One region of the Micromonospora sp. URMC 103 genome, then DNA from elsewhere that is predicted to be linked to it. Evidence: riboswitches for the same ligand, from Rfam matches in the RefSeq annotation. Region 1 holds a riboswitch; each other region holds the start of a gene.
What was found. A riboswitch is a leader RNA that binds a small molecule or an ion and turns the genes downstream of it on or off. The one in region 1 is predicted to bind cyclic di-AMP.
Positions count from the first base shown of each region.

Region 2: linked by a shared signal. The riboswitch ahead of ACSNOA_RS25285 (coiled-coil domain-containing protein) and the one ahead of ACSNOA_RS02055 (NlpC/P60 family protein) in region 1 are both predicted to bind cyclic di-AMP.
Region 3: linked by a shared signal. The riboswitch ahead of ACSNOA_RS14460 (transglycosylase family protein) and the one ahead of ACSNOA_RS02055 (NlpC/P60 family protein) in region 1 are both predicted to bind cyclic di-AMP.

Region 1 is NZ_JBPQTR010000003.1:348,707-355,266, forward strand. It holds gene ACSNOA_RS02040 (zinc metalloprotease) at 255-1,235, shown strand; gene ACSNOA_RS02045 (pyridoxamine 5'-phosphate oxidase family protein) at 1,312-1,863, opposite strand; gene dcd (dCTP deaminase) at 1,942-2,520, shown strand; gene ACSNOA_RS02055 (NlpC/P60 family protein) at 2,579-3,619, opposite strand; cyclic di-AMP (ydaO/yuaA leader) riboswitch at 3,632-3,766, opposite strand; gene ACSNOA_RS02060 (N-acetylmuramoyl-L-alanine amidase) at 4,011-6,032, shown strand; gene ACSNOA_RS02065 (NlpC/P60 family protein) at 6,097-6,560, opposite strand, start outside.
Region 2 is NZ_JBPQTR010000005.1:2,613,527-2,624,338, reverse strand. It holds gene ACSNOA_RS25345 (LuxR C-terminal-related transcriptional regulator) at 1-566, shown strand, start outside; gene ACSNOA_RS25340 (DsbA family protein) at 758-1,306, opposite strand; gene ACSNOA_RS25335 (redoxin domain-containing protein) at 1,303-1,800, opposite strand; gene ACSNOA_RS25330 (BON domain-containing protein) at 1,856-2,542, opposite strand; gene ACSNOA_RS25325 (maleylpyruvate isomerase N-terminal domain-containing protein) at 2,730-3,368, shown strand; gene ACSNOA_RS25320 (hypothetical protein) at 3,508-3,912, opposite strand; gene ACSNOA_RS25315 (hypothetical protein) at 4,067-4,204, opposite strand; gene ACSNOA_RS25310 (STAS domain-containing protein) at 4,528-4,890, shown strand; gene surE (5'/3'-nucleotidase SurE) at 4,922-5,746, opposite strand; gene ACSNOA_RS25300 (PfkB family carbohydrate kinase) at 5,743-6,723, opposite strand; gene ACSNOA_RS25295 (SRPBCC family protein) at 6,895-7,365, shown strand; gene ACSNOA_RS25290 (hypothetical protein) at 7,399-7,917, opposite strand; gene ACSNOA_RS25285 (coiled-coil domain-containing protein) at 8,056-9,123, opposite strand; cyclic di-AMP (ydaO/yuaA leader) riboswitch at 9,128-9,259, opposite strand; gene ACSNOA_RS25280 (cation diffusion facilitator family transporter) at 9,398-10,312, opposite strand; gene ACSNOA_RS25275 (HelD family protein) at 10,419-10,812, opposite strand, start outside.
Region 3 is NZ_JBPQTR010000005.1:249,983-260,794, forward strand. It holds gene ACSNOA_RS14415 (TetR/AcrR family transcriptional regulator) at 1-490, shown strand, start outside; gene ACSNOA_RS14420 (CynX/NimT family MFS transporter) at 796-1,992, shown strand; gene ACSNOA_RS14425 (hypothetical protein) at 2,033-2,806, opposite strand; gene ACSNOA_RS14430 (L-threonylcarbamoyladenylate synthase) at 3,358-3,978, shown strand; gene ACSNOA_RS14435 (SRPBCC family protein) at 4,009-4,470, shown strand; gene ACSNOA_RS14440 (TetR/AcrR family transcriptional regulator) at 4,460-5,065, shown strand; gene ACSNOA_RS14445 (FUSC family protein) at 5,001-7,223, opposite strand; gene ACSNOA_RS14450 (putative quinol monooxygenase) at 7,294-7,626, opposite strand; gene ACSNOA_RS14455 (hypothetical protein) at 7,864-8,202, opposite strand; cyclic di-AMP (ydaO/yuaA leader) riboswitch at 9,098-9,283, shown strand; gene ACSNOA_RS14460 (transglycosylase family protein) at 9,282-9,959, shown strand; gene ACSNOA_RS14465 (hypothetical protein) at 10,362-10,812, shown strand, end outside.

The sequences.
Region 1 (6,560 bases):
TGGTGCACCCAGGTACCCCCCGTAGCCGGGCTTGATCCACACCAGGTCGCCGATGTGGCGGTATCCGGCGGTTCGGGACACCGCCAGATCGGCGATGTGGAGTGGATCAAGCCCGCGCCCCCGGCGAAGAGAAACTTTCACCACAGCAACCTATGGGCGTTCTCAAATCTTTCGATCGGTTGTAACGTCTGCCACACGTTTCACGACCACGGCGTGACACACCCCCTGTCGCGCTGCGAGAAAGAGGTAAGCCAATGGGGCTTCGTCCCAACCTGCTGACCCGGCGCACCGCCGGCGTCGCGTCGACGACCCTCGCGCTGCTGCTCAGCACCGCTGCGGTGGGCGTCGTGCCGGCGGCCTCGGCCTTCTCCGCCGCCCCGGGTGGCAGCTGCGCCGAGCCGGCGGACGTCCACGCGGATGCCCGGGTCAAGGCGGGTGGCGCCGCCAAGCACGAACCCAACGAGCTGAACGCCGCACAGGTGAAGGAGCGCGAGGCCGACCTGGCCGCGGCGCTGCGTGAGCGGGCCAACCGCCGTGCGGACGCCGTCGCCCCGCTGGCCAGCGTCACCATCCCGGTGGTCGTGCACGTGGTCCAGGAGAACAGCACGCGAGCCGGGGGCAACATCCCGGACTCGATGATCACCAACCAGATCTCGGTGCTGAATCAGGCCTACAGCGGCGGGACCGGTGGCGCGGCCACGGCCTTCGCCTTCCAGCTCACGAAGATCAACCGAGTGACGAACCCGGCCTGGTACCCGATCATCGAGGGTTCCTCGGCCGAGCGCACCATGAAGTCGACGCTCCGCGAGGGCGGCAAGAACACCCTGAACCTCTACCTGGGTGACGTGACCCCGGGCCTGCTCGGCTGGGCGACCTTCCCAGAGCGACGGCTGAACAGCATGGACGGCGTGGTGGTGCTCAACGAGTCGCTGCCGGGCGGCAGCGAGGCCAACTACAACCAGGGCGACACCGCCACCCACGAGGTCGGCCACTGGCTGAACCTTTACCACACCTTCCAGGGCGGTTGCTCGAACTCGGGCGACGGTGTCGGGGACACCCCGGCCGAGGCGACTCCGGCGTACGAGTGCCCGACCGGACGGGACACCTGCGCGGCCGCCGGCCTGGACCCGATCACGAACTTCATGGACTACAGCTACGACTCGTGCATGTACCAGTTCACGCCGGGGCAGGCGAGCCGCATGCTGACCGCGTGGAACGCCTATCGGGCCGCGTAGCGCCCACACGTACCACCGGTGCCGGCCCCGTGGCGAGGGGGCCGGCACCGGTGTCTCTCCTCCCCAGGAGCGTCTTTCAGGCGGCCGAGCGGTGCGCGTCGCGGCGACCGCGGCGGGCCGGCCGGGACCGCGGGACGACCGGCGTCGGATCGGCGGCACGCGGGTCGAGCCAGACCTGCACGGCGGGGCGGCCCCGCTCCTCGCCGGGCCCGCCGGCGCTGCCCGAGTCGCGCCGGGCCAGCATGGCCACGTCGACCGTGAACTCGAACAACCGCCAGTCGACCTGCGGCGCGGCCCCGGCGCACGCCGCCAACCGGGCCACCCGCGCCTGGTCGGTGACCGGGCGGGCGTGGCCGGCCACGTACGCCTCGTCGTCGCTCTCCTCCGGCGGGAAGGAGTGCAGCGCGTAGCGCCCGTCCCGTTCCAGGTCACGCCGCTTGGGCGAGTCGATGATGAAGCAGAAGAGCCCCTCGTCGGTGATCACCGGCGAGACCGGGTGCACCCGGGGGCCACCGTCGGCGCGGACCGTGGCCAGGTAGCCGAAGCCCGGGCCGTACTGCTGCATGAGAACGCGGATCCCGTCGGCGAGCCGGGGCTCGTCAGCGGCGAATTCGGACCAGGAAGCCATGCCGGCATTCTATCGAACAAATGTACGAGAGGCGACGGCGACGCGCAGGTCACGCAGGAGCCTCGCTATGGTGGTGCGATGCTGCTCTCCGACCGCGACCTGGTCTCCGAGATCAAGGCCGGCACGCTCGGGCTGGAGCCGTTCGAGCCCACCCTGGTGCAACCGTCGAGCATCGACGTCCGTCTCGACCGCCTCTTCCGGGTGTTCAACAACCACCTCTACACGCACATCGATCCGGCCGTGCAGCAGGACGACCTGACCTCCGTGGTCGAGGTGCCCGACGGCGAGCCGTTCGTGCTGCACCCGGGCGAGTTCGTGCTGGCCTCCACGCTCGAGGTGATCTCGCTGGGCGACCAGCTCGCCGGTCGGCTGGAGGGGAAGTCCAGCCTGGGGCGGCTCGGGCTGCTCACCCACTCGACGGCCGGCTTCATCGACCCCGGCTTCTCCGGCCACGTGACGCTGGAGCTGTCGAACGTGGCCAACCTGCCGATCACGCTCTGGCCGGGGATGAAGATCGGCCAGCTCTGCATCTTCCGACTCTCGTCGCCGGCCGAGCACCCGTACGGGTCGGCCGTCTACGGCTCGCGCTACCAGGGGCAGCGCGGCCCGACCCCGAGCCGGTCCTGGCAGAACTGGCGCACCTGGCCAACCCGCTGACCACCACGAAAGAGGGCCCGCTCCGAAGTCGGAGCGGGCCCTCTTTCGCGTACGTCGGTCAGCCCGGCCGGCCGTAGCTGTGGATCGGCCCGTCGTCGACCTTCTTCATCTTGACCGGCTGGCCCGCCTGCGAGGCGTGCACCACCCAGCCGCCACCCACGTACATGCCGACGTGGTGGATGTCGCTGTAGTAGAAGACGAGGTCGCCCGGTCGCAGCTCGCCGCGGCTCACGTCCTTGGTCACCCGGCTCTGCTGCGCCGCGTTGTGCGGCAGGGACACCCCGGCCTTCTTCCAGGCGGCGAGCATGAGCCCCGAGCAGTCGTACGAGTTGGGGCCCTCGGCGCCCCAGACGTACGGCTTGCCGATCTGGGCGCAGGCGAACTTGACCGCCACACCGGCGGCCCCACCCGGGTAGGTGGCCGGGCAGGGCGCCGGGCGCAGTGGCCCGCCGCCGCCGTTGCCGTACACCTTGATCCGCAGCTTCTGGAGCCGGTCGATCTCGGCGTTGATCTGCTTCTTCTTGGCCGCCAGCTGCGCCTCGGTGACGGCGAGCCGCGAGACCATCTCGTCCAGCGGGGCCTTCTGCCGGGCCAGCTCGTCCCGCAGCTCGACCACCTGCTGGACGTCCTGCTGCTGGTTGTGGGCGAACCGGTCGAGCATCTCGAGCTGGCCGACCACCTCGCCGGGGGTCCGGCTGCCGAGCACGGCGTTGACGGTGGAGACCGTCTCACCCTTGTACGCCCGGACGGCCAGCGCGCTGACCTTGTCCATGGCCTCGTCGACCCGCCGCTGCAGCGGCTTGATCCGGGCGGCCAGCGCGTCGGCCTCCCGGCGCTTGGCGGCCAGGTCCTGACGCGTGGCGTTGTGCTTCTCGATGACGGGTTCGAGCTTGTTCCAGTCCTCGTCGATCTGGCGCTCGATCTCGGCGACCGACGGGTCGGCGTGTGCCGCGGTGGCGCCGCCGGTCAGGACGACGGCGACGCCGATCAGGGCGGCGAGGGCGGTGGTGAAACGGGACCAGCGTGAACGCGGCGCAACCGTCGTCGGGCCGGCGGGAGCCGGCCGTCCGGACGGAGGCCGCGGGGCATGGTGGGCCACCGGGCTCCGTACTCCTTCTTCCCTACCGCCTACCGGGTTAGCTGACGGGTTCGGGCGGGAAGGGTTCGCCCTACCGCAGTGACTGCGGATTCACCCCGGAAACCTGGGTCCCCGGCTCGCTCGTGAGCGACTCGGCGGTGTCGGACCGTTACCGCCCGGGTTGGGCGGACCTGCTGCCGGCCGACGATTGACCAGAGTAGAGAGGGCCGTTATCCATCCGCAACCCGTCGGGCCGTGACACTCCGTACCGAAGAGCGGAGCGGACGCCTACCGAAGGTTTTCTTCCAAACATGCCGAGAGATGGAAAGGTATTGACCGCGCGGGGGCGGCGGGGCGAAGGTGACCACATCCTCACCCGTCCGATCCGGGGGTATCCATGCATCGATCAGCCATGTCGAGGAGCAGGCGAGCCCTGCTCGCCGCCGCGGTGGCCGCCGCGGTGGCCGTGCCGCTCACCGGCGGTCCCGCCGGCGCCGCGCCGCTCACCGCCGGTCCCGGCGCAGCGACCGGGGACCGCCAGCAGCAGTACGCCGGCGCGGCCGCCGAGTACGGCGTGCCGGAGAGCGTCCTGCTCGGCGTCTCCTACCTGGAGTCCAGGTGGGACACCCACGCCGGCACACCCAGCACGAGCGGCGGCTACGGTCCGCTGCACCTCACCGACGCCGCCCACGTCGCGAGCCTGCCCGGCAGCGGGCACGTCGACGCCGGCGAGGACCCTCGCGGTGACGAGTCCCGGCCGCTGACCCTGGCCGCACCGGCCGCGTCGAGGGCGAGCGCCCTGCCGAACGCGGCGCTCCGAACGCTCCAGGCCGCCGCCACGCTCACCGGCGCCTCCCCCGACGTGCTGCGCAGCGACCCGGCCGCCAACATCCGCGGTGGCGCCGCGCTGCTGGCCGCGTACCAGAAGGAACTGGGCGGCCCGGTCGGCGCCGGCACCGACCCCGGCGCCTGGTACGGCGCGGTGGCCCGCTACTCGGGCGCGGACGCCGAGGACACCGCGGCGGCTTTCGCCGACGAGGTGTACGCCCAGATCCGGGCCGGCGCCAGCCGGCAGACCGACGACGGCCAGCAGGTCACCCTCGCGGCCCGCGCGGTCACCCCGAAGCAGGACGCGCTGCACCGCCTCGGGCTGCGCCGGACGGAGCGGCCGGACGGGCTGGAGTGCCCCGTCGGGCTCGGCTGCGAGTGGGTTCCGGCCCCGTACGAGAAGTACGGCCCCGGCGCCGGCGACTACGGCAACCACGACCTCGCCAACCGGCCGGCCCAGCAGAAGATCGAGTACATCGTCATCCACGACACCGAGGAGTACTACGACCGCAGCGTCGACCTCGTGAAGCAGGCCGACTACCTGGGCTGGCACTACACGCTGCGGTCGGCCGACGGCCACGTGGCCCAGCACATCAAGACCAAGGACGTCGGCTGGCAGGCCGGCAACTGGTACGTCAACACGAAGTCGGTCGGCATCGAGCACGAGGGCTTCGCGGGCCTCGGCACCTGGTACACCGAGGCGATGTACCGGTCCTCGGCCAAGCTCGTCGGGTACCTGGCGCACAAGTTGAACATCCCGCTGGACCGGCAGCACATCATCGGCCACGACAACGTTCCCGGCACGATCGCGGCCAACGTCGAGGGCATGCACTGGGACACGGGCCCGTACTGGGACTGGTCGCACTACTTCGACCTGCTCAAGGCCCCGTTCCGGACCACCGGCACGAAGCGGACCGGTCTCGTCACCATCGACCCGGACTTCGCCGCCAACCGGCCGGCGTTCTACGGCTGCAACCAGCAGCCGCCGGACCTGCCCGACCCGGTGCCGCCGGCCGAGCCCTGCCCCCTGCGCGGCTCCTCGGCCGTGATCCTGCACAGCGCGCCCAGCGAGGACGCGCCGCTGGTCAACGACCGCGGCCTCCGCCCCGACGGCTCGCCCGACACCATGTACATCTCCGACCACGGCGCCCGCGCCTCGGCCGGGCAGACGTACGCGGTCGCCGAGGTGCGCGGCGACTGGACGGCGATCTGGTACCTCGGCCAGAAGGCGTGGTTCCACAACCCGGCCTCCGCCCCCACCGCGAAGTGGGCCACCGGTCTCGTGGTCACGCCGAAGCCGGGCCGCGCGACGATCCCGGTCTACGGTCGGGCGTACCCGGAGCAGGACGCGTACCCGGCCGGCGTGCCGTACCAGACGATCTCGCCGTTGCAGTACACGTTCGCGGCCGGCCAGCGGTACGCGGTGGGCGGCATCCTGCCCAGCGAGTACTACCAGGCCAGCACCTTCGACGGCTCGTCACCCGGCGACTGGACCGTCATTCGGGGCGACCTGAAGTACGTGCAGGTGCAGTTCGGTCACCGGATCATGTACGTGAACCTCGACGACGTGCTGGTGCTGCCGTCCCCGATCGGGGCGCCCCGGTAGCCGCAGCCGGAAACGCGAGGGCCCCCGGTCGGTCGACCGGGGGCCCTCGTCGTACGCGGTGGGATCAGCTGGGCCGGCGGAAGCCGGCGACCGGCATGTAGTTGATGCTCGCCACCTGGACCGGTTTGCCGGCCCGTGGCGCGTGCACCATCTTGTCGTTGCCGAGGTAGAGGCCGACATGGTGCAGGTCGCTGAAGAAGAAGACCAGGTCACCGGGGCGCGCCTCGGAGCGGGGGATGGACTTGCCCTCGTTCCACTGCGCACCCGTGAAGTGGGTGAGGGAGATGCCCGCGGCCTTGTAGGCGTACTGGGTGAGACCGGAGCAGTCGAACGAGTTCGGACCGGTGGCACCCCAGACGTACGGCTTCCCGATCTTGCCGCAGGCGGTCCGGATGGCGGTGCGGGCCGCCGCGCTGACCACACCGCTGATGGTCGGGCACCCTTCCGTCTTGACCGTGGTCACCGGCAGCAGCTTCTCCAGCCGCTTGATCTCGGCGTCGATCTTCTTCTTCTTCGCCGCCAGGTCGT
Region 2 (10,812 bases), on a different contig from region 1:
CCGTGGTGCTGGCCCGCGTCGAGCTGCGGGCCGGGGACGAGCGGGCCGCCGCCCGGACGCTCCCGGACTGGCAGGCGCCGGACGCGGACGGCTGGCCGCTGCCGCTGCGCCTGGAGGCGGGCCTGCTCGACGCGGTCCTGGCCCGCCGGGACGGCGACGAGCGCCGCGCCGGTCGCATCCTGGAGCAGGTGCTCGACCTGGCCGGCCGGGAGGGCGTCCGCCGCGTGTTCACCCGGGCGGAGCCGGCCGTACGCGACCTGCTCGCCGCCCACCTGGACACCGGCACGGCACACTGGTCGATGGTGAGCGACCTGGTCCGGGGCGCCGACGAGCCCGCGGAGCGCGGGCCCGCGGAGCCGGGACCGAAGCTGGACGAGCCGCTCACCGAGCGCGAGCTCACGATCCTGCGCTACCTCCAGAGCATCCTGTCCAACGTGGAGATCGCCAGCGAGCTGTCGCTGTCGGTCAACACCGTGAAGACCCACGTGCGCAACATCTACCGCAAGCTCGACGCGACCCGCCGCCGTGAGGCCGTACGGCGGGCCCGCGAGCTGCGCCTCATCTGAGGCGGCCGGTGCGGCCCGCGCTTGCCCCGCCGCCCCGTCCCGCCCCGCCTCCCACGAAGATCCGCACAACTTCCGAAAAGTTGTGGTCTCCGTCCGTTTCGAGGCCACTACTTCCGGGAAGTTGCGCGGATCTCGGGCGCCGTCGGGCGCCGTCGGACCGCCGACGTGCACGGTACGGCGGCCCCGGTGCCTCAGGTCTCGGCCGCGGCGTCGACCGTCGCCAGCAGGTCCGCCAGGGAGAACCCGCCGTCGTGCCGGACGTCGTTCACGAAGAGTGTCGGCGTCCCGTTCACCCCGCTGCGGATGCCGCCCACGAAGTCCCGCCGCACCCGGTCGCCGTGCGCCTGCCGCTCGACCTCGGCGCCGATCTCCTCCGGCGGCAGGCCGAGCTGCTCCACGCCGAGCGAGAGGTGCACCGGGTCGAGCTGGTCCTGGTGCTCGAAGAGCCAGTCGTGCATCTCCCAGAACCGGCCGCGGGCGCCGGCCGCCTCCGCCGCCTCGGCGGCGCTCTCCGCGTACGGGTGGACGTTGCTGATCGGGAAGTGGCGGTAGACGAGCCGCACGGTCCCCTCCCGCTGCCGGAGCATCTCGTGCAGGTTCGGGTACGCGGCCCCGCAGTACCGGCACTGGAAGTCGCCGTACTCGACGACGGTCACGGGCGCGTCGTCCGCACCCCGGACGTGGTCGGCTCCGGTCACCGGCGTCCGGAGACGGGCGGTGACCTGCAGTGGCGTGGTCATCCGGCCACCACCTCGCTGTCGCTGCTCAGGCGTTCCAGAGCGTCGAGGATGCCGTCGGCGCCGGGGTTGACGTCCGGCGGGGAGAGGTGGCTCCAGGCGACCGTGCCCTGCGGGTCGAGCACCACCAGTGCCCGGGCGGCCTCGCCGCTGCGCTGGTATGCCCCGTGGGCGCGGGCCACCGCGCCCTTCGGCTCGAAGTCGGCCAGCAGCGGAAACTGGATCCCCTGACTCTCGGCGAAGGCCCGGTGCGACCAGATGCTGTCCACCGAGATGCCCAGCACCGCCGCGCCGTACCGGTCGAACTCCGGCTTGGCGGCCTGGTAGAGCGCCATCTGGTCGCCGCAGACGGGACTCCAGTCGGCCGGGTAGAAGGCGAGCACCACGGGGCGGCCGCGGTAGTCGGCCGGCCCCGTGCGGCGCCCGTCCGGGGTGGCCGGCAGGGTGAAGTCGGGCGCCAGCCGCCCCGGCCCGATCAGCCCGTTCGGATCAGTCATGACTCCCACCCTCGCCCGCGGCCGGGTGACGGCGGCTCACCCGGGCCGGGTGGTTCTAGAGCAGCACCGGAGCGACGGCGATGCGGTTCTGGACCTCCCGGATGCCCGGCGCGGACCAGGCCACGCGCTCCACCTCGTCGCGTTCGGGTATGGAGTGCACCAACCCGTCGAGCAGCACGGTGTCGCCGTGGACCCGTACGGTCACACGCTCGGCCTCCGTGGCCCGGTTGCGGGCCAGCGCGTCGACGATCCGGCGGGCCAGCTCCTGCGCGTCGGGGCGGGTGGACGGGCGGACGGTGAGGCCGTTGCTGACCCCGCGTACGCCGACGAGCCGGCCGACGGCACGCTCGGCGGCGCGGCGCTGGTACTCCCACTCCACCTCGCCGTGCAGGGTGACCCAGCCGCCCGAGACGGTGGCCTGCACCTGCTCCACCGGCACGAACGCGTCCCACTCCAGCGCGTGGCCGACCGCCGCCGCGATGTCCGGGTCGGCCCGCTCGGCGCCGCCGGGAAGCTGCACGCTCAGGTCGTTGGCGACCGCGCGGACCCGGGCCACCCGGTGCGCGGCCCGCTCGGCGGCCCACTTCTTGGCGTAGCTGTCGACCCGGCCGCTCAGCGTGACCACACCCTCGGACACGGTCACGCCGATCTCGTGCGGTCGTACCCGTGGCTCCCAGGTCAGCTCGTCGAGGACGTCGGACTGGATGTCCTGGTCGGTACGCGTCACCGTCTCGGTGGCCATCTGTCCCCCCTCCCGTGGCGCGCGGCTTCCGGCACGGAGGCCGCCTTCAGGCGATGCTGCCGCCGCCCCGGGTGAGCCACCCTCACCCGCGTGGGGTGAGGACCGCGTTCCGGCGGCCCGGGCCGGTACCGCACGCGGGGCCGGCGGCTCCTAGGCTCGCCGTGGTCCCACCCCGAGGAGGTACGACATGGGTCCGATCAGAACGGCCTATCTGCACGCCGCGCGTTCGGCCGTGCGGCTGCTGGGCGATCCGGCGGTGGCGCAGCGCTGGGGCAGCCCGAGCGCGCTCGCCGAGTTCGGCGTCGCCGGTCTCGCGGGGCACCTCGCCTCGCAGGTCTTCCAGGTGGAGACGATGCTGGCCGAGCCCGTCCCGCCCGGTGACCCGATCGGGCTGCTCGACCACTACGCGCGGGGCACCTGGCTCGGCGCGGACGTGGACGCCGAGGTCAACGTGGGCATCCGCCGGGTGGGGGAGAGGATCGCCGAGGAGGGGCCCGCCGCCCTCACGGCCCGGACCGCGGAGGCGGTGGACCGGCTCGCCGGCGCGTTTACCATCGAGCCCGCGGAGCGGGTGGTCCACCTGGCCCGCGGGCCGTGGTCGCTCACGCTGGACGACTTCCTGACCACCCGGCTCATGGAACTCGCCGTGCACTCCGACGACCTGGCGGTCAGCGTCGACGTGCCCACCCCGGAGCTGGCTCCCGAGGTGATCGAACCGGTGCTGTCCCTGCTCGCCCGGCTCGCCGTACGCCGGCACGGCCAACCCGCCGTGCTGCGCGCCCTGACGCGCGCCGAACGCGCCCCCGCCCAGATCAACGCCTTCTGACTCCACCCCCACCCCCGCCGGGCGGGGCGGGGCCGGGCGGGTTGATCATGAAGTTATTGCCCCGACACGCCGGTGCGGATGGCAATAACTTCATGATCGACCGGGCGGCCGGGGCGGGCGCCCGGCGCGGCGCGGGGGTTCAGTCCAGGTTGACGGGGGAGTTGGGGCGGTCCACGTCGACGAACTCGATGTCGTCGACGGCCGGGTCGTCGCGGCTGCCGGCTGCCCGGGCGGCGGTGCCGGCGGCCCAGCCGACGGCCGCACCGACCAGAGCCGCGGCGACCAGCAGCGTCCAGGGCAGTGCCGGCCGGCGGCCGGCGAGCGCGTCGAAGGCGAGGGTCGCCCGGCGGCGCGCCTCGTCGGCGGCGGACCCGACGAGGTCGCTCGCCTCGTCGCCGAGCCGGTAGCCGCCCCGGCGGGCGGAGCGAGCGGTGTCGCGGACGCTGTCCCCGGCGGAGTTGACGGCGGAAACCAGGTGCTGCCACGCCTGGTCCGCGATCCGCTCGGGTCTGCTGCGGCGGTCGAGCAGGGTGCTTCCGAACATCGGGGTACCTCCTCGGGGGGCCGGACGGGACGGCCGGTGCCTGTTCGGCCGTCCGTCCCGGCTTGTCACGGTTGGCCTACCCGGTGCCCCGCCCCCCGACGACGCAAACCCCACGAGCCCGGGCCGGCGAGAACCCGCCGGCCCGAGCGGCGCCTCAGCGCAGGACGACCACCGTGGCGCCGCGGGCGAAGTCGTCGTCGTCATCGTCGTCGTCCCCGCCGCCGAAGCCGCAGGCCAGTACGAGGGCGAGCAGGGCGGCCACGCCGGCCAGGCTGGCAAGTCTCTTGATCATCGATCGTCCTCTCCGTCACGGTGGGCTCCCGGCCGATGCTAGGCAGCTCACGCAATGACGTGCCCCGGTGCGGGGCGTGCGGGACGTGCCGTTTCGGCCCCTGTGGGGGCCACCGGTTATCGTGGGTCGGTCGACGCGTCGTCGTGGCGAATCGTTGAACGAACAGACGAACAGGAAAGTCCGGACAAGGGCGACAAGACGTGTCCTGGTCCGCGAAATGCTCATCCCTCAGGGGTGGCGACCAAGGCCGTGAGAGGAATACTCTCGGTCGCGGCCCGCGTACTGATGAGGCGCCCGGGGGACGGGTGGGTGGAGGTGCTCGCGTGAGCCTGTCGATCGTGAAGTCGGTTCTGTCCGGTGGTGTCGTGGAGATCGTCCCGCGGGGCGAGATCGACGTCGACACCGCGTACGAGGTACGCGAGGCGATCGCCGAGGTGCTGGCCAAGGGGCGTCCGGAGCGAATCGAGCTCAACATGCGCCTGGTCACCTTCATCGACTCCGTCGGCATCAGCGCCATGGTCGCCGGCTTCCAGACCGCCGAGGTGAGCGGCGTCAAGCTGGTGGTCACCGAGCCGAGCCGCTTCGTGCACCGGCAGCTCTGGGTCACGGGCCTGCTCGGGCTGTTCGGCGCGCCCGAGCCCTACTACGCGGGCGCCCCGACGCCCGAGGTGCTGCCGGGCGCCTGAGGGCCACGAGACGAGCCGGCCGGCTGCCCGCTCACTCGCCGTCCAGACCGGACAGGTCCACGTCGTCCGCCTCCGTGACGGCCCGGATGGCCGTGACCGAGGCGTACCCCTGGGCGAGCAGCGCCACGTCGGTGCCGGCCTGCGCGGCCTGGCCCGGCTCCTGCAACGAGGTGCGGACGTAGCCGTGCCCGGTCTCGGCCACCGTCATCTGCACCTGCCCGAAGGTGGCCAGCGTGCCCCGGCGCACCCCGCGCAGCCGTCCGTGCGGCAGGTCGGGCGCGTTGACGTTGAGCACGCTCTCGGGTGGGGCCGCGGTGAGCCGGGGCAGCAGGTCCAGGGCGACCCGGGCGGCCGTCGACCAGTGCCGCTCCGAGTCGCGTACGCGCCCGGCGGCGGCCACGGCGGCGCCTCCGCTGGCCGCGGTGGCCTCGCCCGCGGTCAGCACGTCGAGCGAGACCGCCATGGCGCGGCAGCCGTTCGCGGCGCCTGTGAAGGCGGCGCCCACGGTGCCGGAGTGCAGGACGGCGCGGCCGGCGTTCGCGCCCCGGTTCACGCCGGAGAGCACCACGGACGGGGGCGGCCCGAACGCGCCGTGCACCGCGATGAGCGTGATGAAGCCGGGCGAGCCGCCGACGCCGTACGCGGGCACGCCCGGCAGGTCGGGCAGCGGGTGGTCGCGGACCACGACGTGCCCCTCCCGCTCGACCGCCGTCATGGCCGCGCTCATGCCGCTCGCCTCCTCGAGCGGGGCCGCCACGACCACGTCCAGCCCCCGGTCGACCGCCGCGCGGGCCAGCGCCTGGATGCCGGGCGCGCCGATCCCGTCGTCGTTGGTCACCAGCACGCGCACGGTCATCGCTCGGCCGCCCGGCCAGCCAGCTCGTCCGGGGTGGTGCGTTCCTGCGGCCGCGCGTCGGCGGGAACCAGCCGCACCCGGTCGACGAGACCGGCGATCGAGTCCGAGCGTCCGGTGCCGAGACCGTGCCGGGTGACGTTCAGCGCCCCCGCCGCCGCACCGGTCCGGATCGCGGTCCGCAGGTCGCCGCCGGCGGCCACCACGGCGGCGACCCCCGCCGTCATCGAGTCGCCCGCCCCCCGCGGGTCGGCCGCCTGGAGGCGGGGCATCTCGACCTCGAACACCTCGCCGTCGACCAGCGCCAGCGCCGGCCGGTCGGCCCGGCTCACCACCACGCTCTCGGCGCCCGCGGCGTGGAGGTCGTACATGGCCCGGGAGAGCTGGTCCTCGTCCTCGCCGGCAGCGCGACCGTCGCGGATCAGCTCCTCGTGGCTGACCTTGAGGAAGAACACCCCGCCGTCGAGTACGGCGGTGAGGTGCTCACCGGAGAGGTCGACGACCACCCGGCCGCCGTTGGCGCCGAGGTCGGCCGCGAAGCGCCGGTAGAGGTCGGGTGGGACGAGCGCGGGGTCGTTCGGTCCGCTGAGGACGCTGACGGGTGCGCGCAGCCCCTCACCGAGAGCGAGGTTGTACAGCTCGTCGAGCTCGTGCCGGCTCAGGGGCTGGCCGGGCACGTCGACGATCTCCTGCCGGGAGCCCTCGCGCCGGTCGTGGACGTACCCGCCGCTGCCGCCGGAGTCGCGGACCACCACCTTGAGGTCCACCCCCTCGCTCACCAGCAGCGGCTCGAGCACCTGACCGATCTCGCCACCGAGAGCCGTGCAGAGCACCACCTCGCCGCCGAGGGAAATGATCATCCGGGCCTGCCACACGCCCTGGCCGCCGGGGTGCAGGTGGATCTCCGGCTGTCCGGTGGGCTGGTCCACCGTCACCGTGAGCAGCGGTGTGGGGGCGAAGACCATCACGTGCCCGCTCATCCGCCGTACCCGCCTGTCGTTCCGCTCGTTCGTCGCCGCGTCATCGCGCCAGTGTGCCCGGCCAGGTGACGGTCGCGCGGCAGGTAACGAAAACATCGGTGAATGTCGGGGGCATTGCGAGCGCGGCCCGCGTACGCGACGATCGGGCGACCGACGGCGGCAGGAGACGGTGTGCTCAGGCGCGATTCCTTCACGTACACCGTCCAGGCGCGCTGCACGCCAGCCGACGCCGCCGCGCTGCTCGGCGACCTGAGCCGGCAGGGCGAGCTGCACCCGTTCATCGTCCGGGTCCGCCGGCTTCCGACGCGGCCCGGGGCGCACGCCAGCTACGCCATCAGCGACCGGCTCCCGGCCGGCCCGGTGCGGCTGCGCACGACCTATCGGGCCGACGTGTTGATCAGCACGCCGGAGGAGATCGTCACGGTGGCCCGGCAGTGGCCGGCCACGACCGTACGCAACCACACCCGGCTGCGCGCCGAGCCGGGCGGCCTGGTCCGGGTCGACGTCGAGATCACCCTGGCCGCGCCGGCGCCGCTGTTCCCGTACGCCTTCCGGCAGGCCCGGGCCGCGCACCTCGCGCTCGCCACGCGGCTCGCTGCCGTGCTCGATCACGACCCGGACGACCCGACCCCGCCGGAGTGACCCGGCCGGCGCACGGGACGCCCGGGCGCCGTTTCAGGCCGCGCCGCGTCCGGCGGATGCGGGTGTCCGGCGTGTACCGCCCGGCGTGGCCCGGCGCAGCCGTCCCCACGGCTTGTAGGTGGACAGCACGGTCGCGACGACCATCAGGCTGGTCGACACGGCGGGCGCGATCACGAGGTCGGCCCGGTCCTCGGGCGGCAGGGCGGCGCCGAGATCTCCCGCGGCGCGCAGGTTCGGCGTGAGGAGGAACAGCACGAGCAGGACCATCACCGTCGTGATGACCAGCTTGACCAGCACCCAGCGGTGGCGGAGCAGCCCCCACGGCGTGAGCAGCGCGCTCGCCACACCGACCACCCACGTGAGCACGCTGAGCGGCGCGAACAGCGTCGTGCCGACGAGCGCCGCGACGGGGTAGACCACGGCGGGATCGGCACCGCGCAGCACGGCGATGCTGAGCGTGAGCAGCACCAGGTCGGTGCCGAGCCACCCGAGGGAGGTGACCAGGTGCAGGGTGAGCAACGCCTTGCGGGTGGTGGGTCTGGTCCGGGTCATGCCCCGATGCTGCCGGCCGGCGCGCCCCGGATCGTCCGGCGGCGGACGACACCGCTCCTACGTCCCGTGACGTACCGGAGGGGGCGGGGGCGCGTACGCGGGTGGCCCGCCACACGGCGGACCACCCGGGAAGCGAGGTCAGTACACCGAGAGGTGCACGTGGTTGGTGTGGTCGCTGGACGGGTCGCCGCCCGCACCGCTGTACGACTTCCACCCGCTGCTGGGCAGCCAGATCTGCCGGTACCAGATCACGTAGAGCACGGCGAGCCGGTCGGAGTTGCGGATGAAGTACGCGGCCAGGTTGTTGCCGTACGTCTTGTCCCCGCCGGTGGCGTCGCCGCCGAACCCGTTCTTCTGCGCCGCGAAGTCGCAGGCGCGGCCCTTGGGATGCTCGCCGGAGCCGCCGTTGCGGTGGCAGGAGACGTACCGGGTGAACCCGGCGGCCTTGGCCTGGTTGAGCGCGTGCAGCATGCGGGGGGTGATGCACCCGTCCGCCGGTGTGGGGTCGTTGACGCTGCACGACTCGGACGGCCACGAGCCGTCGGAGTTGCGCGGCGCCGGTGCGGCGTTCGCCGTGGAGGTGCCCCGGTTGGAGCCGCCGGAGGCTGCGGCCGCGGAGGCGTTGGCGACCTCGAGGGCGCGCTCGGCCTGCTCCTTGCGCTTGGCCATCACAGCGACCTGCCGGCGCTGCTCGGTGATCTCCCGGTCGAGCGCGGCCCGGGTGCTGTTGACCTCGTCGCGGGTGTCCCGCAGATCCCGTAGCGCCCGGTCCTCCTTGGCGGCGACCACCTCGAGTTCCGCGGCGCGGTCGAGGAAGCCGTCCGGCGTGTTGCTGTTGAGCAGCGCCGACACGGTGCTGAGCCGGCCCGTGCGGTAGGCCACCTCGGCGATCTCGCCGACCTTGCCGCTGCGCTCGGCCAGCTCGGCCTCGGTGGTCTTGAGCTGGGTGGTGAGCTGCTTCTGCCGCGCCACCGAGCGGGCGAGGGCGCTCTTCGCGTCCAGCCAGCCCTTGCTGGCCGCCTCGAGTTGGGCGCGCAGGCTGGGGGTGCCGCCCTCCGGGTCCTGGCCGGGGGCCGCCGCGGGTAGGGCGGCCGGGAGAGCGGCCGCCGCGGCGCTCGGGGTGATCGCGACGCAGAGGGCGAGCGTCGCGGCGATGAGGGCCGCCATCCGGGCGGCGTGTCGTCGTACGGGTGCCACTGCTGGCATGCACATGTCCTTCCGTCAGCCGCCGACCGGGTTAGCTGACGGGTTCGGGACGGAAGATCCCTACCGCTGACGCGGATGCACCCCACGAACGTGGTTCCCCGGCTCGCCCTTCCGGGCGATTAGGCGACGACCGCCGCCGGCACCGGTGGGTGCCGCCTGGCGGAGGCCGGGACAGAGCCTACCGGGACAGGTGGGGCGGACGCAGCAGTTGTGACTGTGTGTGCCCATGTGGTGACGTGGACGTTCGGTCGTCCGGTCGGAAAGCCGTCAACGGCTACCACTCGACCGGGCCGCAGGCCCCCGGGGCGGCCCCGGGCTCGATCTGCAGCGTGGCGTGCTCGATGTGGAAGTCCTCGTGCAGGGCGCTCCGCGCGGCGGCGAGCACCGCGCCGACCTCGGCGTCAGGCGCCATCGTGAGGTGGGCGGAGGCCACCTCCATGCCCGAGGTGAGCGTCCAGACGTGCAGGTCGTGGACGCCGGCCACGCCGGGCACCGCGGCCAGCCGATCGTGCACCGCGGTCACCTGGAGGTGCTCCGGCGCGGCCTGCACCAGGATCCGCACCGCGGCCCGCCCGAGCCGCCACGTCCGGGGGAGGATGAACACGCCGATGGCGACGGCGACCACCGGGTCCGCCCACCACCAGTCGGTCACCGCGATGAGCGCCGCCGCGCCGATCACGCCGAGCGAGCCGAGCAGGTCGCCCAGCACCTCGACGTACGCCCCCTGCACGTTGATGCTCTCCCGCGCGCCCGAGCGCAGCAGCGCGAACGCGCCCACGTTGGCGAGCAGGCCGAGGACGGCGACGGCGAGCATGGGGCCGGCCAGCACCTCCGGCGGGTCGCCGAACCGGCCGACCGCCTCGACCACGACGTAGACGGCGACGCCGGAGAGCAGCACCGCGTTGCCGAGCGCGGCGAGCACCTCGAGGCGGTAGAGGCCGAAGGTGCGTTGCGGATCCTGGCTGGCCCGCCGGCTGGCGGTGATCGCTGCGAGGGCCATGCCGATGCCGAGCACGTCGGTGAACATGTGCCCGGCGTCGGAGAGCAGGGCCAGCGAGCCGGTGCGGAACGCGGCCACCGCCTCGACCACCATGAGCCCGGCGAGCAGGCCGAACGCGGCCCAGAGGCGGCCACGGTGGTGCTCGGCGGCGTTCGCCACCGACCCCCCGTGGTCATGACCTGCGCCCACCGACTCACCCTTCCGCCGCCGCTCCGGACCGGTCAAATATATGCTCACATAGCTATGTGTGCAACTGTCGGGTCGGAATCCCGCCCACTCGCGGGCGGGCGCTCCGTCAGCCGGTCGGCTCGATCGTGGTGAGCCGCTGCGTGGCCCGGGAGAGCGCCACGTACAACGTCCGTACCCCGGAACCCGCGTCGGCGCGGATCTCGCCTGGTGCGATCAGCACCACCCCGTCGTACTCCATACCCTTCGCCTCCAGGCTGGTCACCACCTGGAGCCGGGGCGCGCCGAGGGCGCCGAGCCAACCGGCCACCTCGCCCCGCCGCGGAGCCGGAGTGATCACCCCGACCGTCCCCTCCACCTCGCCGAGCAGCGCCGTCACGGCCGTCACGGTGGTCGTCTCCAGCTCCGCGGCGGGCACCGTGAGCTCCACGGGGTCGACCCCGGTCGTGCGGACGGCGGTGGGCAGCGGCAGGTCCGGGTCGATCCGGCGGATCTCGGCCGCC
Region 3 (10,812 bases), on a different contig from region 1:
CCTGCGGCGCTCCGGAGTTGGACAGGGCAGCATGTACCACCACTTCCAGGGCAAGGCCGACCTCGTCCTGGCGGCCGAGCGACGCAGCGCCGAGTTGATGCAGCAGGAGCTCACGGCCGTCCTTACGGCGCCGGGCTCGGCCCTCGACCGGATCGCCGCCTACCTGCTCCGGGAGCGCGACGCCCTCCGGGGGTGCCGGGTCGGGCGGCTCGTGGCCGACCCGGAGGTCGTCGTCAGCGACGAGCTGCGGGAACCGGTCCGGGAGACCTTCGCCCTCCTGCACCGACTTCTGGTCCGGGTGATCGAGGAGGGCAGGGCGGCCGGCGAGTTCGCCCCGGCGCTCGACGCCGAGGAGACGGCTTCCACGTTGGCGGCCGTCATCCAGGGCGGGTACGCCCTGGCGCGGGCGGAACAGTCGGTGGAGCCCTACGAACGAGCCGTTCGTGGTGCTCTCGCGTTGCTCCGGGCGAGCGCGCCGGACGCCGGCTGAACCCTTCGCGCGCCGTTTCCGGGTGCCGCCGGCGCCCTGCTGACGCCCAGGCGCTGGCGCACCGCCGACGCGTACGCCCGCCGCCCCACCCGTGGGGCGTCCCGCGCCAATGCATCGATATTAATCGATCAAGCCTCCATTCGGAGGCCCAAGGAGACTGTGACATGACGACAGAAACGCCCGTGGCCGGCCGGCCGGATCGCCGCGCGCCACACCCGTCGGCGGTGCCGCCGCCCGGCGACCGGCCCGATCCGGGACGCGCTCTGACCGACCGGCCCGGGCGACCGCATGCCACAAGAGGGTCGGTGGTCCTCCTCGCCGTCGGTCTGGTGCTGGTGGCGGTGAATCTCCGCCCCGGGGTGGTGGCGGTCGCGCCGCTGCTCGACACGATCCGCGCCGACACCGGTATGTCCACCGCGATGGCTGGGCTGCTCACGACCCTCCCGGTGCTGTGTTTCGGCCTGCTGGCCCCGCTCGCACCGCGCCTCGGGCGCCGGTTCCATGTAAACGGCGTCCTCCTGCTCACGATGCTCCTGCTGGCCGCCGGCACGGCCCTGCGACTGCTGCACCCGACGGCCACGTTGCTGATCGGCACCGTCGTCGCGGGCGCGGCGATCGCCGTCGCCAACGTGCTGCTGCCCGGCGTCATCAAGCAGGAGTTCCCGGCCCGGGTCGGGCTGATGTCCGGCGTCTACAGCATGTCGCTGTTCGGAGGCGCGGCGCTTGCCGCCGGCCTGACCCTGCCGGTCCAGAACGCCCTGCACCTCGAATGGCGACCCGCGTTGGCGATGTGGGGTCTGCTCGCCCTCCTGGCCACCCTCGTGTGGCTGCCGCAGGTGCGGCGCTCCGCGGCTTCCCGGGCCACCACCACGCGGTCGTCGCGCGGCGGCGCGGCAACCCGGCCGGTACGCGGACTCTGGACCCACCCCGTGGCATGGCTCGTGGCCTTCTACTTCGCGGCCCAGGCGCTGGTCTTCTACTCCTCGGCAGCCTGGCTGCCCAGCATCCTGACCGGCGCCGGCATGTCGTCCGGCGTCGCCGGCTGGATGCTCTCCTTCTCCAGCCTGACCGCCATCGTGGGGGCGTTGTTCACGCCGATGCTGGCCGCCCGGCGCGTGCACCCCGGGGTGCTCGTGCTCCTGAGCGCGCTGCTGACCATGGTCGCCTTCGCCGGCCTCCTGGTCGCGCCGGCCGCGGGCGCCTACCTGTGGATGGCCCTCATGGGAGTGGGACAGGGCGCCGGCCTGAGCCTGTCGGTGCTGTTCATCGTGCTGCGCGCGCCCGACTCCCGGCACGCCGCACAGTTGTCGAGCATGGCGCAGTGCGCCGGGTACGTGCTGTCCGCCATCGGTCCGTTCGCCCTCGGTGCGCTGCACGAGATGACCGGAGGCTGGACCCTTCCGCTCGCGGTGCTGATCGTCCTCGGCGTGCCCACGGTGGCCTGCGGGATCGGTTCGGCGCGGGACCGGTACGCGTCCCGCGAGGTCGGCGTGACGAGCTAGACGGTATGAGCAGCCCGGTCACCCGGGCTGCTCATACCGTCTAGTCCGGGTAGGAGTCGTCGATCACCATTTCCCGGATCTCGATGATGCCGGGCCAGAGCCGGGAGACCGGGTCGGTACCGCGGCGCAGCCAGAGGGTCGTGCCGGCGGTGGCCGTCGCGGTTTCGATGACGTGTTCGGCGTCCGCCTCGATGCGGCCGGTCTCGACCGGGCCCAGGCCGAGCCTCTCCGCCTCGGTCCGCAGGTCGGCGCGGGCGAGAAACACCAGGGCCGCGCGGCCCGGGTCCACACCGACCGCGGCAGGCTCGACGCGGGACAGCCACGGTTCCAGCGCCTCCACGGTCCCGGCGATCGTCGTCGCCGGAACGGCGACGAAGAGCCGGGCGACGACGTCCCCCTCGGTCGGCCCGATCTCCAGGGTGCGGTCGGGGGTGAGGCCGGTGCCGTGGCTCGCGCCCTCCCAGCCCAGCTCCTGGTCGGCTCGGTCGATGACCAGGCGGGTGGCCGGCGGGCCGGACGGGGGCACGTTGGTCTCGGCGTAGCGGACGTTCGGCGAGTAGCCGAAGTCCTGCTCGCGCCAGCCGAAGCGGTGCAGCAGCGGGTGTGCCATGGCGTGCATGGCGCGTTCCTCGTTAACGGCAACGCGGTAGCCCGACAGCAGCAGGTCCGCGCGTTCGACGTCGACGTCTATCCCGTCGGCGCCGATCTCGTCGGCAAGCGGAGCGTACCGGCGCAGAGTGTCGGCGGCGTTCGCGGTGCCGCGTTCCAGCCTGAGCATCGCCTTCATCGCGAACGGTGGCTTGTCCTTCGCCACAAGTGCTCCTTGCCGGAAATGGGGCCTGGGAAACGAGGCCCCATTATTCAAGAACCGTCAGTGGGTGATCCGGCCGGTCGGTGCGTGCGCCACAGGTAACCGTAGGCGTCGTCGTGGCCGCCGTTCTTCATGCGGGGCCTGGCGGGATTCCAGCCCTTGGGCGGCTCGACCAACCTCCCTGGACAGCACCGCTAGGTGGCGTGCGGGGTGCCCGCCGGCGGCCCGCGCCGCCGGCGGGGCGCGCCCGCGGGCCGGTCAGGCCGTGCGCAGGAGGCGTCGGGCGAGCGCCGCGAGGAGCGCCAGCACCACGCCGGCGAGGGCCTCGGCGGCGACGGCGACGAGAATTTCGGTCATGTTGATCGGCTTTCCGGTTGGATTGTGTCGATTCCAGCGGGAAAGCTAGCGGCGGTCGGCGAACGGCAGGTGCACGGGAGGTGAGGATCTCCTGCCCTCTGGTCGCTGATCCGGTGCGGGTCGGGGTGCGATTCCGGCAATCCGGATGCGGTGCCGTGTCGGTCGGCGGGTCGGCCGAGCCGCACTAGTCTCGACCCATGGCGAGGTACTACGACGTTCACCCGGACAACCCGCAGCCCCGGGCCGTCGGTCAGGTCGTCGACCTGATCCGCGGCGGCGGCCTCATCGCCTACCCGACCGACTCGTGCTACGCCCTCGGCTGCCGGCTCGGCAACCAGGACGGGCTGGACCGCATCCGGGAGATCCGCCGCCTGGACGAGCGGCACCACTTCACGCTGGTGTGCCGGGACTTCGCCCAGCTCGGCCAGTTCGTGAAGGTCAGCAACGCGGTCTTCCGCCTGGTGAAGGCGGCCACCCCGGGCAGCTACACGTTCATCCTGCCGGCCACCAAGGAGGTGCCGCGCCGGATGCTGCATCCCCGCAAGCGGACCGTCGGCGTCCGCGTTCCGGATCACGCGGTCACCCAGGCGCTGCTCGCCGAGCTGGGCGAGCCGCTCGTGTCGAGCACCCTGATCCTGCCGGGCGAGGACGAGCCGATGACCCAGGGCTGGGAGATCAAGGAGCGGCTGGACCACCTGGTCGACGCGGTGATCGACGCGGGCGACTGCGGCAAGGAGCCGACGACCGTGGTCGACCTGTCGCAGGACGAGCCGGAGGTGCTGCGCCGCGGCGCCGGGGACACCTCCCGCTTCGAGTAGCGTCGCGGACGTCTATGTACCATCCGGTACATGGAGTACGGAGAGACGATCACCACGACGGCCGGCGTCGACCGGGCCTGGGCCGCGCTCGCCGACGTGACGACCTATCCGCGCTGGACGGCGTCCATGTCGTCGGTGCAGCCCCTCGACGACCCCGCGCTCGCGGTCGGCCACCGGTTCCGCATCCGGCAGCCCGGCCTGCCTCCCACGGTGTGGCGTGTCTGCGAACTGCACGACGGGCACTCGTACGCCTGGGAGGCCCACGCCCCGGGGGTGCACACCGTGGGGTACCACCGGGTGACGGCCGAGGCCGACGGCACGACCCGGATCAGCATCGGCATCCGGCAGACCGGCGTCCTCGCCGGCGTGGTCGCGTTGCTGATCGGGGCGAAGACCCGGCGGTACGTGCGGATGGAGGCGGCCGGTCTCAAGGCGGCCGCCGAGGCCGGAAGCCCGACGCCGGGTGCGGGAGCGGCGCCCGGTGGCCGCTGACGCCCGCGCGGCGTTGCTCGACCGGTGCCTCGACTTCCTCGCGGGAAACGGGTTCAGCGAACGCAGCCTGCGCGAGATCGCCGCGGGCGCCGGCACCAGCCACCGGATGCTGATCTACCACTTCGGCAGCCGCGAGGGGCTGCTCGCCGAGGTCGTCCGGCGCGTAGAGGAGGAGCAGCGGGCGGCGCTCGTGTCGCTCGCCGCCGTGTCCGACGATCCCGTCGAGGTGAGCCGGCGGTTCTGGCGTCGGCTGGCCGATCCGGAGTTGGCGGCGGCCGAACGGCTCTTCTTCGAGATCTACGCGCACGCGCTCTTCGACCGGACCTGGACCGAGCCGTTCCGGGCATCGGTCATCGCCGCCTGGACCGGCCCCGTGGAGGACCTGTTCGTGCGGCTCGGGTTCGACGAGGCGGACGCCCGCCGCCGCGCCCGGCTCGGCCTCGCCGCGACCCGCGGCCTGCTGCTCGACCTGCTCGTCACCGGCGACCGGGACCTTCTCGACGACGCCGCCGACCTGTTCGCGAGGCTCGTCACGGCCCGCTGCCCCGACGGGCGACCTCCGGCCGCAGGGGCGCCGGCGGCCGGAGCCGCGTGAGGCCGTCCGTGCAGTTCGCGAGGAACATCTGGATCTCCGCGAGGTGCCGCATCGAAGGCCCGCGCCCGCGCTCGCCGAGTATCGGACGGATCGCGCCCAGCTCGTCGACGCAGTGCACGGGCGTGAGCCCCGGCTCCGGGACGTCGCCGCGGACCACCTGCTCCGCGGCGCGGTCGTACGCCGACCGCAACCGCCCGACGACGCCGCGCAACTGCGCCGCCGCCTCGGGCCAGCCGGCCAGGCATCCGGGCGGGTTCCGGTACAGCGTCGACTCCGCGCCCTGCAGGGCGTGGTGTCCCGCGGCCAGCACCGAGGGCCAGTCGACCCGGCTGGTCCTCGGGTCCGGACGTTCGCCGTGGTACTGGGCGTAGGAGGCGTCCGCCAGCACGACCGCCCGGCGGCCCCGCTCCAGGGCGCCGTCCGGTCGCTCACCCCCGAGCGCCGCCTCGACGACGCCCACGACCACCTCGCCGCTGGCCCGGAGCGCCGCGGCGGCGTTGTGCCGCAGCTCGCGCCGCGTGCCGCGCGGCCACATGAGCACGCCCGCGAGGACGCCGACCGCACCGCCGAGCAGGACGTTGACCAAGCGGGCCTCGGCGAGCTGCAACCCGCCGGGGGCGAGCTGCGCGAACACGAACGTGAGCAGCAACGTGAAGGCGGCCTGCGCCCACGCCGGCCCGAGCAGCCGCCCCACGGTGAAGGCCAGCACCATGGTGACCGGCAGCGCGACGACGTAGATGATCGACCGGTTGGCGAACAGCATCAGCAGGCCGCTGGCGACGGCGCCGGCGATCGTGCCGAGCACGGCGGGCCGCAGCGCGGTGCGGGTGTCGACGGCCGAGGTGCGCAGGACGGTGAGGGTGGCGAGCAGCACCCAGAACCCGTGCATGAGCGACAGGGCCCCGGCGACCGCGCGCGCGACGGCCAGGGCCACCGCCAGCCGCAGCGCCGACTGGAACGGCGCGGACCGGATCGTCAGATGTGCCCGGAACTGCTGCCAGTACAGCGTCCACGGGTCGCGCCGCCGGTTGGCGAACAGGTCCTGGTAGGCCCCCGCCGCGGCGTCTTCGCGCCCGGCCGGCGCCCCGGCGGCCACCCGCGCGGAGATGGCGAGGATCCGCACCTGCTCGGCGACGCTCAGGGTGGCCGCGTCCAGACACAGTTGCGGTACGAGGACGGTGCCGTCCCGCGCCGTCGGAACTCTGGGCTCGGCCCGTTCGGACGCGGCGATCAGCGCGTCCAGGCCGTCGAGCGTCACGGCGGGTGCGCCGTGACGCAGGGCGCGGCCCGCCGCCCGCGTCGTGCCGGCGCAGCCCGTGAGCAGCCGCGCCGCCACGTCGGGGCTGGGCCCCGGTGGTGGCGTCTTCGCCGCCAGCCGTGCGGTCTTGATGAGAAGCACCTGCATCGACGCCACGCACGCGCGCAGCGCCCGGTCCTCGACGTCGGCGGCGGTCGGCCGCTGCTCCGGCGGCAGGTCGGCCAGCCGCAGCCGGGCCACCGCCTCGGAAGCCGCGGCGTGCCCGGCCTCCCACTCGTGCGGATCGCGCTGGCCACACACGGTCGCCGCCGTCAGGTCGAGGAACACCGCGAGGTGGTCCGCGGCGTCCGCCAACCGCTGCCGGTAGGGCACGGGCGGCGGGTCGGGCCACACCAGCATCTCGGCGGCGGCGAGCAGCACGACGCCGAGCGTCATGCCGATCAGTCGCTGCGGGAGCGTCTCCGGCTGGTACGGCGGGAAACAGGCGAGGATGTAGAAGAGCTGCAGAGCGCCGACCAGGCCGATCAGGCGTGGCCCTCCGACGCCGGCGAACGCCACGGCGAACCCGATGACGAGCATGCCGGCGGTGGCAGCCCAGGTGTTCCCCGCGAGCAGGGTGCCCGCCACGACGAGCGACCAGGCCACCGGCAGCGCCGCCACCAGGATTCCGGCACGCTTGCGGGCGGAGCCCGGCACCTGTGCGAACGCGCCCATCGCGATCGCGCCGAAGAGCCCGTACGTGGCCAGGGTCGCGTCGCCGACGCCGTAGCGACCGCCGTAGAAGACGGCCGAGGCGACGAGGGTCAGCCGTACGGCGCGCCGCAGGACCACGTACCCCGGGTCACGGTGCCGCACCCACGCCAGGAGGCCGGTTCCGAGCACGCTGGACCCCCGTCGCACGCACCTCATCCCCGGGTCATTCTTCCTCCCCGCAGCGGGGCGCGGGACGGCTTCGGGACAATCCCGGCGGCTACCCCCGGTCGGGCACGGCCATCTCGCCCAGCTCCGACCAGTCGTCCTGCGGGACCGTCACGTTGACGATGCGGGGCGTCTCGGCCAGGTACTGCGGAAGGGTGCGCTGGGCGGTGGTGAAGTGCGCGGACTGCACGTGCGCCGCGCCGGCGTCCCCGTCGCGGAACGCCTCGACCAGCACGTACTCCGTCGGGTCGTCGATGCTGCGAGACCAGTCGAACCACAGGCAGCCCGGCTCGTCCCGGGTGGCCCGGGTGAACTCGGCGGCGATCTCCGGCCACCGGTCGGCGTGCTCGGGCAGCACCCGGAACTTGGCGGTAATGAAGATCATCTGGTTCCTCCGGACACCGCTGGGGCGCCCCCCGACCGGGGCGCCGGACGGCGTCCACGGTAGTCGTCGGGTGGACCGCGTGCGGTCCGGCCGGAGAGGGCCGTGCCGGTGAGCGCACGCCGAATTCCGCCTGCCGTGGCGCGCCCCGGCCGGGCCACGGGTCGTCAGCGCCGCTCAGCTCCGGCGTCGCCGATCGGTCCGCAGCCCGGCCCGGCCTCGTGTCGTCCTACCGGGCGGTCACGCCGCGGACGCGGTCGCTCCCGTTCCACGCTGCGCCGGCTGCGCGGTGGCGCGTCGGGCCGCCGGCACCACCGGGGCACCGGACCAGCCGGTCGACTGCTCGGCCGGCGCCGGAGGCGTATCGGCGCTCTCGCCCTGTGCCGCGCGCAGGGCCCGCTGCGCGTTGTTCCACGCCGTGCACGGCCAGGGCTCGCCCGCGCAGAGCAGGTTCCGGCAGCCCCCCTCGCCGTCGGGCTCGTGCGCGTCGGCCACTCCCACCGCGAGCTTCCACAGCAGCGGGTCGGCCACCCCCTCGGGACGATCTGTGACGCCCTCGGTACGGTCTGTTTCGGACATGGTTCTCCCCCCTCGGTTCCTGTGCCGCCCTACCTTCACCGCTGTGCCCCCCGGGTAAACCCCCGGCCACCGGGCGACATCGGCCGTCGGAGAGTTCCCGTCCTGGATTCTTGCCGACGGGGCGACCCGGCTCACCTGCTGTGCGGCCGGGTGTCACGGTCGTCACCACAGCGCGGGCGCCGTCATCCGCGCTCCCGCGACCGCCCTCCGCGGTCCGATTTCGATGTCGGACCGCCCGGGTCGCCGCGGGAGCTGACGGTGCCCGCCGTCCAGCCCGGCGGCGCGGGTGGCGATGCCGAACGCCCAGTCCGGCGCCGCGGGGTGACGGTGCCGCCGTCCAGCCCGGCGCCACGAGGGCGATGGGTGCCAGAGCGCCCCCGCGCCGCGCACGGGTGCGGCCGTGCCGGCGGCCGGTGCCCCACGGTGACCCTGCGGACGATGAGCCCCGACCGGTCGACATGATCCGCACCAGATCGCCGAGCTGGCGGCATCCCGCTCACCCGGACCCCGCCACATCGGCGATATGGAGTCGATCAGGCTTCAGAGACAGGAAGTCGATCAAGCTTCCGAATGGCCGCCCCGACGGACGTCCGTGCCGCCCCAGAACCGGGGCAGCTCGACAGGGGCGGATCCAGCCCGTCCAGGCCGATGCCGACCACGTCGGTCGGGACGCCGAGCTGGGGAAACAGGGGCCCCGGCCCAGGCGAGAAGGCTCGCCCGAGTGTGCTCCGCTTCGTCCACATCGGTCCGTCGCGCGCGCCGTATCGCACGCTTCCGCCACGGTCGCAACTCGACACCGGGGCGCCCCGCGTGAGCCGGTGAACAACTTCACACGAAGTGGGCGATCCCCCCGAACGGTGCCTAACGTCGGTCAGGTCCGCCAACGCGGACACCGCGACCGGTAACGCCAAATCCTGCCGCCGGTCGCCGGCACTCGTCACCCAGGCAGGAGCGGGGGACCCACCGTTCTCCGGCGCCCAGCGATTCCGCGCTGCGGCACCTCGGGGTGAAGCCGCCCAGGGCGGCCGGGCACCTCAGCCCGAACCCGACAGCTCACCTCGCCGGCGTGGAGGACATCCATGACATCTTCGTACAACGCCCGCCACCGTGCCGTCAGCACCCGTCGCGTCGCCGTCGGCACCCTCGCCGCCGGTGCGGTAACCGGCGCCGTCGCCGTGTTCGGCGCGGCGGCGCCCGCCCAGGCCGCGGTCAACTGGGACGCCATCGCCCAGTGCGAGTCCGGTGGCAACTGGCACATCAACACCGGCAACGGCTACTACGGTGGCCTCCAGTTCTCCCAGAGCACCTGGAAGGGCTACGGCGGCACCAGGTACGCCGCCCGCGCCGACCTCGCGAGCCGCGGCGAGCAGATCGCCATCGCCGAGAAGGTGCTCGACGGCCAGGGCATCGGCGCCTGGCCGACCTGCGGCAAGAAGGGTGGCTCGACCTCGTCGAAGTCCACCGGCTCCTCGTCGAAGTCGACCGGCTCCTCGTCGAAGTCCACGGGCGGGAGCGAGCGCTCGTCCGGCGGCAGCAGGTCGACGGCTCGCACGGAGAAGTCCACCACCCGGACCGAGCGGCGCACCACGGTACCGGCCAGCGGCGACACCTACGTGGTCAAGGCGGGCGACACCCTGTCGCGGATCGCCGAGGCGCAGGACGTCTCCGGCGGCTGGCACGCCCTGTACGAGCGCAACAGGCGCGTGGTCGGCGACGACCCGGGCCTCATCTTCCCGGGGCAGCGCCTCGGCCTCTGATCCACCTCGCGCCGGTGATCGCCGGTGGCGTACCAGCGTGCGTCCGGGCACCCACCACCGGTGGGTGCCCGGCGCCGTCGCTGGACCCTCGGCCGCGTCGTCCGCGACACGTCCCGGCTAGCGCGGGGGCGCGGGCGGCTCCGGTGGGCGTCCGCGGGAGTGCGCGGCGCCGGCCACCGCGATCCCGGCCAGGACGAGAGCGGGCGCTCCGCGGCTGCCCCACTCGTCATCGACCCGCCCGTTTCTACCGGTTCCGACCACCTTTCCGCAGTCGTACCACACCGCACCGCTGTGACAGGACGGTGTAGGTTGCCCGCCCCGCGGGGTCGTTCAGCGGAGGCAGTCAGTACCCGGTCCGTAGCGGGGTCGCGCGCGCATCCATCGATGGTCGACACTGGAACGGTGACGAAAGCGCTCCGGGCGGCCACCGTCGCCGCACTCCTGCCGGTGTCGGCCGCCTGCGACGGCTCGGCGCGCGACGTTCCTCCCGCGGCCGCTCCGGGATCGCCGTCCGCGTTCGCCGCCCCGCCGCTACGGCTTCCCGACGCGGGCGCCGGCGGCGCCTGCCCGACCAGTGAGGCGCGTCCCTGGTCCCGGCCGGACCAGGCCGTCCGGGTGCTCGGCCCCGGGCCCGTGTACCCCGTGGCCGACTACTTCGGAGGTGGCGCGGTGCTGGGCCTGCGCGACGCCGACCGCCAGCGCGACGGCACGTACGAGAAGAAGGTGCGGTGGATCGCCGAGGGCTACCAGGGGCCGGTGCTCGTGCGTGCGGCGCGGATCGACGGGCCGGGGAGCGCGAGCGCCCGGTTCGCGTACACGGGCGAGCCGCGCGACGGCGGGCACTACGCGCTCC